DNA from 2 places in the Vibrio fluvialis genome. Region 2 is predicted to be linked to the other one. Evidence: predicted binding sites of a transcription regulator. Region 2 holds the regulator's gene; the other holds the start of a gene.
The links. The regulator CRP, encoded in region 2, controls carbon source genes, mostly activating them, when cyclic AMP is high. The targets are predictions, from matches to a motif close to TGTGANNNNNNTCACA.
Positions count from the first base shown of each region.

Region 1: udp (uridine phosphorylase) is a predicted target of CRP. The motif match lies at 1,542-1,557, and genes of this name have one in related genera.

Region 1 is NZ_UHIP01000001.1:2,050,857-2,054,959, reverse strand. It holds gene DYA43_RS09645 (zinc/cadmium/mercury/lead-transporting ATPase) at 1-1,382, shown strand, start outside; gene udp (uridine phosphorylase) at 1,641-2,402, shown strand; gene DYA43_RS09635 (hypothetical protein) at 2,458-3,264, opposite strand; gene metG (methionine--tRNA ligase) at 3,486-4,103, opposite strand, start outside.
Region 2 is NZ_UHIP01000001.1:170,010-174,112, reverse strand. It holds gene DYA43_RS00795 (hydrolase) at 1-164, shown strand, start outside; gene DYA43_RS00790 (YheU family protein) at 256-465, shown strand; gene DYA43_RS00785 (phosphoribulokinase) at 560-1,429, shown strand; gene crp (cAMP-activated global transcriptional regulator CRP) at 1,671-2,303, shown strand; gene DYA43_RS00775 (DUF1338 domain-containing protein) at 2,423-3,217, opposite strand; gene astD (succinylglutamate-semialdehyde dehydrogenase) at 3,403-4,103, opposite strand, start outside.

The DNA of each region.
Region 1 (4,103 bases), 1.9 Mb from region 2:
ACGCGGTTGCCAGCATGGATGAGAGTGCGTTGACTGGCGAATCTCTGCCCGTTGAGCACGTTCGTGGCGATAAGATAGCCGCAGGTGCGGTGGTGGTTGATCGCGTCATTCAGCTCAAAATCACCTCGCGTCAGGGTGAAAATGCCATCGACCGCATTTTGCATCTGATTGAAGAGGCGGATTCGCGCAAGGCGCCGATGGAGCGTTTTCTTGACCAGTTCAGCCGTTGGTACACACCGCTGATGATGGTCGTCGCGCTGCTGGTGGTCACAGTACCGCCACTGTTGTTTGCTCAACCTTGGGAAACTTGGGTATACCGTGGTTTGGCAATGTTACTGATTGCCTGTCCGTGCGCTTTGGTGATTTCGACACCGGCGGCGATTACGTCGGGTTTGGCAGCGGGTGCACGACGTGGTGCGTTGATTAAAGGGGGAGCAGCGCTTGAACAATTAGGCCGGATCCAAAGTGTCGCGTTTGATAAAACCGGTACGCTGACTCAAGGCAAACCGCAGGTGACCGACATCGTGGCGCTCTCCGGTTGGTCGCCAGAGCAACTGCTCACGGTCACTGCCGCGATTGAACAAGGCTCACGCCACCCACTGGCGATGTCGCTGGTCGCAAAAGCGCAGAATCAAGGGCTGACATTACCGCATGCGCAAGATAAGCAAGCTTTGGTTGGGCGCGGTGTGGCAGGACGAATTGGCGAGCATTTTTACCGAGTGCTGGCGCCGGGCAAGGTTGACGTGCCGTTGGCCGAATCTGTCAGCGAGCAAGTCGCGGCGATGGAAGCGGATGGAAAAACCGTAGTGGTGGCGTTGGAGAATGACGCGCCGATCGGCATCATTGCCTGGCAAGACACGCTGCGTGAAGATGCGCAGCAGGCGATAGCGGCACTGCACCAAATGGGGATTCACACGACCATGCTGACCGGTGATAACCCGCGCAGTGCCCAGGCAATTGCCAGCCAACTCAATATGGATTTTCAGGCCAGCCTGATGCCAGAGGACAAAGTGGAATATGTTCGCCAACTGGCGCAGCAACAGCATGTCGCCATGGTAGGGGATGGCATCAACGATGCGCCAGCAATGAAAGAAGCTAACATCGGTATTGCGATGGGCGGTGGTACGGATGTCGCGCTGGAAACGGCGGATGCGGCCATTACTCACAACCGATTGAATGAGTTACCCGGCATGATTGCGCTATCACGAGCGACTCTGAGCAACATTCGTCAGAACGTGACCATAGCGCTGGGTCTGAAAGGTATCTTTCTGGTCACCAGTCTGATTGGGGTGACCGGGCTGTGGGTAGCGGTATTGGCAGACAGCGGTGCAACGGCGCTGGTGACGCTCAATGCGTTGCGTCTGCTGAAGTTTAAAAAATAGTCATTGCACTGGCTATACTGACACATGGCAAGGTGCCGCCTTGCCATGTCACGTTACTCGCCGTTGATAGTGATATTGCTCATAGTTGCATCACAATGACAATTTTGTGTGATAAAGGTCATCTTTTAATGAAATGTAATTTCTTATTGCGTTAATACTTGTGAGTTTTGTCACTTAATGTTGGGGCCCGCTCGGCTAAAGTAGCACGGTACCCAAACATATTTATGAGCTGAATAAGCCACAATGAAGGAGCTACTTATGTCTCAAGTCGTATTCCACCTTGGTGTTACCGAAGCTGATCTGAATGGTGCAACATTGGCAATCATTCCAGGCGATCCTGCGCGCGTGCAAAAGATTGCGGAGCTGATGGAAAACCCAGTGTTCCTGGCCAGCCATCGTGAATACACGCTGTACCGTGCTGAACTGGATGGCAAACCAGTTGTGGTTTGTTCAACGGGTATCGGCGGTCCTTCTACCTCTATCGCGGTTGAAGAGCTGGCGCAATTGGGCGTTCGCACTTTCCTTCGCGTTGGTACTACGGGTGCTATTCAGCCAAATGTTAACGTGGGCGACATGATTGTCACTACGGGTTCTGTGCGTCTTGACGGTGCCAGCCTGCATTTTGCACCAATGGAGTTCCCTGCGGTTCCTGACTTTGAAGTGGCAACAGCGATGAAGCAGGCGTCAGAAGAGAGCGGTGCAACCGTCCACATGGGCGTGACAGCATCCAGCGATACTTTCTACCCAGGTCAAGAGCGTTACGACACGTTCACTGGTCGTGTTGTCCGTCGTTTCCAAGGCTCTATGAAAGAGTGGCAGGAAATGGGCATACTGAACTTTGAAATGGAATCAGCAACGCTGCTGACCATGTGTGCAAGTTCAGGTCTGAAAGCCGGTTGTGTGGCGGGTGTTATCATCAACCGTACTCAGAAAGAAATTCCAGATCATTCTACGCTGAAAGAGACCGAAGCTCGCTCTATCAAAGTTGTGGTAGAAGCCGCGCGTAAAATGTTGAAATAATTCCAATGAAAAACGCCACCTTCGGGTGGCGTTTTTTTATGTCTGGCGTTTGCCATCAGGCGATCACTAATTTGGGCAATGGCAGGTACAGGCTTTCAGTCAGATCAGCCAGCATCTGGTCATACACATGCGCGATGCTCAGCGACACATCTGACGTCAGTTGATACAGCTGTTCGGCATCCATATCAAAGGCCTGATTGTTATGCAATTCAGACAGCAAATGCATCGCTTTTGAACAGGCCGGTGACGCAATAGACAGCGGGCTGATCAGCGCCAGTTGATTCAGCTTACGGCGCACCAAGTCGCAATAATGTTGCATGCGCGAACGGCCGTCCTGAGTGTGCATGTCTTCAATGCAGATACGCAGCTGCGTCAGAGCATCCATGGTATCGATGATTTGCTGCCAATTCATGTGGTATTCATCGCTCAAATCTTCACGGCTGGATTCCACCAGCCATGCCAACATCACTTCATCCATCAGAAACATACAGTGACGAATCGCTTTACCATGTACCATCTGGTTACGGGAGATACTGCGATCTGACCACTCTTTCATCAGTGCTTTCAACTTCAACTGTAAAATGCGGTACATAGGTTTGTTGTCGAAGTGAGCGGTCGCGATCAAATGGTTAGATTTTTCGTGAATCAGGTCGTGCAGATGGCTCAGCTCAGCTTCACGGTGTTCACCAAACATCAGAGCATGATGAGTTGCGCTGCGGTGCTGGCGGCACAGATAAAGCAGCTGACGCAGGTCAACCAACAGTTCGTATTTGCGTTGAAGGGTCGATTCTCTTTGTTTGGCAAAGAAGAACATCAGGCACAATATGCCTATCGAAATCAGCATCGAAATAAAGACAAACATAACCAACTCCTTGTTAGTGTTTATACTCCTAAAGAGTTAGCAGCCTTGATGCCAAGTTTTTTGTTTTTACAAATCAATAAGTTAACAAGTTTTCAACAATCTTTTTGCACTAAGGTTGTGCAAATTGACCTAAAAGTGTGAGCTGGTTCAATAAAAAAAGCTCCCGAGCCAATCGGCACCGGGAGCCTTAACATTTTGATTTTAAACGCAGGTGAACGCGATTACATCACACGCATACCTGGTTGGGCACCTTCATGAGGTTCCAGAATCCACAGCTCGCTGCCACCAGGGCCGGCGGCCAGGATCATGCCTTCTGACATGCCGAACTTCATCTTACGTGGTTTCAGGTTTGCCACCACAACGGTGTATTTGCCAACCAGATCTTCCGGGTTGTAAGCCGCTTTGATACCCGAGAATACCTGACGCATTTCACCACCGATATCAAGTTGGAACTTCAGCAGTTTGTCAGCTTTAGGCACTGACTCACAAGAGACAATCTTAGCAATACGCAGGTCAACCTTCGCGAAGTCATCAAATTCGATTTCGGCTGCGATAGGGTCTTTGCTCAGCTCAGTTTGCTGCGCTTTAGGTGCGGCAGCTTCCGCAGCGGCTTTCTCAGCAGCAGCTTCTTCTTTCGATGCTTCAATCATCGCTTCGATGTGTTTAGGATCGATACGGTTGAACAGCGCTTTGAACGCGCTGACGGTGTGGCCAGTCAGAGGTTGAGCTACGCCGTCCCAAGTCAGTTCCTGGTTCAGGAAGGCTTCTGAGCGAGCCGCCAGTGCTGGCATCACCGGTTTCAGGTAAGTCAGCAGAACGCGGAATAAGTTGATACCGAC
Region 2 (4,103 bases):
CCGATGCGGTGATCCCGAAATTTGTCCTGCCGGAAAACATCGATTACCGTCTGTTTGATCAGGGCGGCCATGTCGGCTTTCTCAGCGGGTCGCTGCTTAAGCCGCAATTCTGGCTCGAACAATCCCTGCCGGCTTACTACGCCAGTCTGCGCGATAAAACTTAGTGCGTTGCCAAGTTGCTGCGACCTGACGCTGGACCGCTGAGGCGTTATACTTGGCAGCATTCAACCACGAACATAAAAGCAAGAGGTATTTATGATCGTTCCGTGGCAGCAAATTGCGCCCGATACGCTCGACAATCTGATTCGTGAATTCGTGCTGCGCGAAGGCACCGATTACGGTGAAGTCGAGATTTCTCTGCAAGATAAAGTCGATCAGGTTAAGGCTCTGTTGCAATCCGGAGAAGCCGTGATCGTCTATTCAGAATTGCATGAAACCGTTGATATAAAAGTCAATCATCGTTAACGGGTGACAACAGCAAAGTTTTACGTGCTATAGTGATTCGGCTTGGGCTGTACTGATACAGCCCCGTTTTAAGGACTCAGAGACAAGGTTTGTCATGTCAGCGAAACACCCAATTATTGCCGTCACCGGTTCGTCGGGCGCCGGCACAACCACGACCTCAGAAGCGTTCCGTAAGATGTTCAATATGATGGACATCAAGCCCGCTTGGGTGGAAGGCGACAGCTTCCACCGCTTTACCCGTCCGGAAATGGACGTCGAGATTCGCAAGGCGCGCGAGCAAGGCCGCCACATCAGCTATTTTGGTCCGCAAGCCAACGACTTTACCGCACTGGAAGACTTTTTCCGCCAGTTTGGGAAATCCGGCACCGGCCAGGTCAGACGCTATCTGCACTCGTTTGACGAAGCCGTGCCCTACAATCAGATGCCGGGCACCTTTACCCCATGGCAACAACTGCCGGAAAACTCCGATGTACTGTTCTACGAAGGACTGCACGGCGGCGTGGTGGATGGCGAAGTGAACGTCGCGCAGCACGTCGATTTTCTGATTGGCATGGTGCCGATTGTGAACTTGGAATGGATTCAAAAATACGTACGTGACACGCGCGATCGCGGCCATTCCCGGGAAGCGGTGATGGACTCCATCGTGCGTTCGATGGACGATTACCTCAACTACATTACGCCGCAGTTCTCGCGCACCCACATTAACTTTCAGCGTGTGCCGACCGTCGATACCTCCAACCCGCTCAACGCGAAAGGCATCCCCAGTCTGGATGAAAGTTTTGTCGTCATTCGCCTGCGTGGGATTAAAAACGTCGACTACCCTTACCTGCTGGCGATGATTGATGGTTCGTTCATGTCGCGTCACAACACCATCGTGGTGCCGGGCGGGAAAATGGGATTTGCGATGGAGCTGATCGTCAGGCCGCTCCTGCAACAATTGATAGAATCAGGGAAAATTGGCTAGTCAACGCCCTACTGTGTCGATTACTTTTCATACCGTGATCATGTGCACAGTTTTGCGTAGATTATCCCCTGTCCTACACGATTAAAATCAAGAAATCGTTTTGGAAAAAGGATACTATTCCATACCGAAACACAAGATAACTTGCAGCAATAAGAAAGTCCTCTTATTCTAGTGAATCCAAATAAGGCTTCGCTAAAATATGGATAGCAGCAAGCGTACCCTGCAGAGGAAGTGAGATATTATGGTTCTAGGTAAACCTCAAACCGACCCGACACTAGAGTGGTTTCTTTCACATTGTCACATTCATAAGTACCCTTCAAAAAGCACGCTAATTCACGCGGGCGAAAAAGCAGAGACTTTGTACTACATCGTTAAAGGTTCTGTTGCGGTACTGATCAAAGATGAAGAAGGTAAGGAGATGATTCTGTCTTACCTGAACCAAGGTGACTTCATCGGTGAGCTTGGCTTGTTTGAAGAAGGTCAGGAGCGTACTGCCTGGGTTCGTGCAAAATCTCCTTGTGAAGTCGCGGAAATTTCATTCAAGAAATTCCGTCAGCTGATTCAGGTTAACCCGGACATCCTAATGCGCCTGTCTGGCCAGATGGCTCGCCGTCTGCAAGTGACTAGCCAAAAAGTGGGTGACCTGGCGTTCCTAGACGTAACTGGTCGCATCGCGCAGACCCTACTGAACCTGGCGAAACAACCAGACGCCATGACCCACCCAGACGGTATGCAAATCAAGATCACTCGTCAGGAAATCGGTCAAATCGTTGGCTGTTCTCGTGAAACCGTTGGCCGCATCCTGAAGATGCTGGAAGAGCAGAACCTGATTTCTGCACACGGTAAGACTATCGTGGTATACGGTACTCGTTAATCGTCACCGAGACAGAATAGGAAAAGCCACCTTGCGGTGGCTTTTTTATTTGCTTGTGGCCAGGAGAGAGGAAGGTTGTCCGCCACTGGACTACAGACAACCCAAAGCCACTCGCGAAATTACTTGCTGTCGGTACTTTCGAAAATCTTGTCTGCAGAAGCGGCCACAAAGCCTGTGTAAAGTTCACCGTTGCCCATTGGGTAGCGCTTGGCAAACTCATAAAAGCCGCCCGGAATGATTTCTGTGCCTTCAATGAAGGTCACCGGCACTTTGTCTGCCATCGTTGATGACTGCTCCAGCAGCACCTCTGGTGAGCCCTTCACTTCGCCACCAGATTCGTTGATGGTAAAGCCTGCGCTGCGCAGATGATCGTTCACCTGTTTCACTTCATCCAACGCATTCAGCTGGTTAACGCTCACCGTAAAATGGTTGGCACCATAACCGTGTGCTGCCAGCCAAGAGGCGTATTCGCTCTCTTTCGCCAGTTGCAGATAATCGGCATAGCTCAGATCCCACAGACGGCCACCGTAGAGGAAAGCATCGCCTTCCAGCTTCGTGGCATCAACTTGCGCCACCAGCTTAGCAACAATCGCTTGTAGCTCTGGTGAACACTCTTCCACTTTCAATTCACTGATGAACACTTTGGGTTGCAGCGGATCCGGATGCTCGAAATGTTTCGCTACCAGTTTTTTGCTTTCAAACACGTAATCACCGCACGGCTTGTAGCCCAGCGCCAGAAACGGTTTCGCCAACGTATCAATCCCCAGCGGTGCCACGTTAAACGTACGCAGGGCGATGTGATCGTTGATCAGCGCTTCGTCTTCCTGAAGCAACTGGTGTACTTTGTCGGCCGACGGGCAAAGACGTCGAATATAGTCATTCCATAGGGATTCAAAGAGAACTGCTGGCGTCATAACGCCTCCTTGTCTGCGCTGCTCTGCAAGCAACCTGGGTTATTGGATTCTGTTGCCCAAGTGACCACTCACTACTTGGGGCTAATATGAATATTTATTGTTGTAATAGTAAAAAGTGGCTACCCGGTCCGAAGCCCGAGAAGGACCGGGTAGCCTTCAGCCTGTGACGTTAGCTAAATCGTAAATTACAGTTCGATACCCGGACTCAACGTGGCTGGCAGTTCGGTTGCCGAACCTTCCATCGACGCCATCGGGTAGGCACAGTAGTCCGCCGCGTAGAACGCACTTGGACGTAGGTTACCCGACGCACCCGGACCACCGAATGGCGCATCGCCACTCGCGCCCGTCAGCTGACGGTTGCGGTTCACAATGCCGGCGCGAATGTGGTCAACAAAGTATTCCCATTCGCTGTCATCGGTGGTGACCAGGCCAGCCGACAGGCCAAACTGGGTGTCATTGGCCAGTTCAACCGCCTGAGCCAACGTTTCGTAACGCACCACTTGCAGCAGCGGGCCGAAGTACTCTTCGTCCGGCAGCTCGGCAATCGGGGTCACATCGATGATACCCGGAGTCACAAACGCCGCTTCCAGACCGCGCGCTTCAACCAGAATTTCGCCGCCTAAAGATTGCAGGTTTGCCTGCGCTTTGAGAATAAAGTCCGCGGCCGCTTTGGAGATTTGTGGCCCCATAAACGGTGCGGGTTCAGCAAATGGCTGGTCGATGCGCAGTTTCTGAGTCGCTTCAACCAGACGCGTGATCAGCGCATCGCCCTTATCACCGTGTGGTACGTACAAACGACGAGCACAGGTACAACGCTGACCGGCACTGATGAAGGCCGATTGAATGATGGTATAAACGGTGGAATCCAGGTCGCCGTAGTGATCAG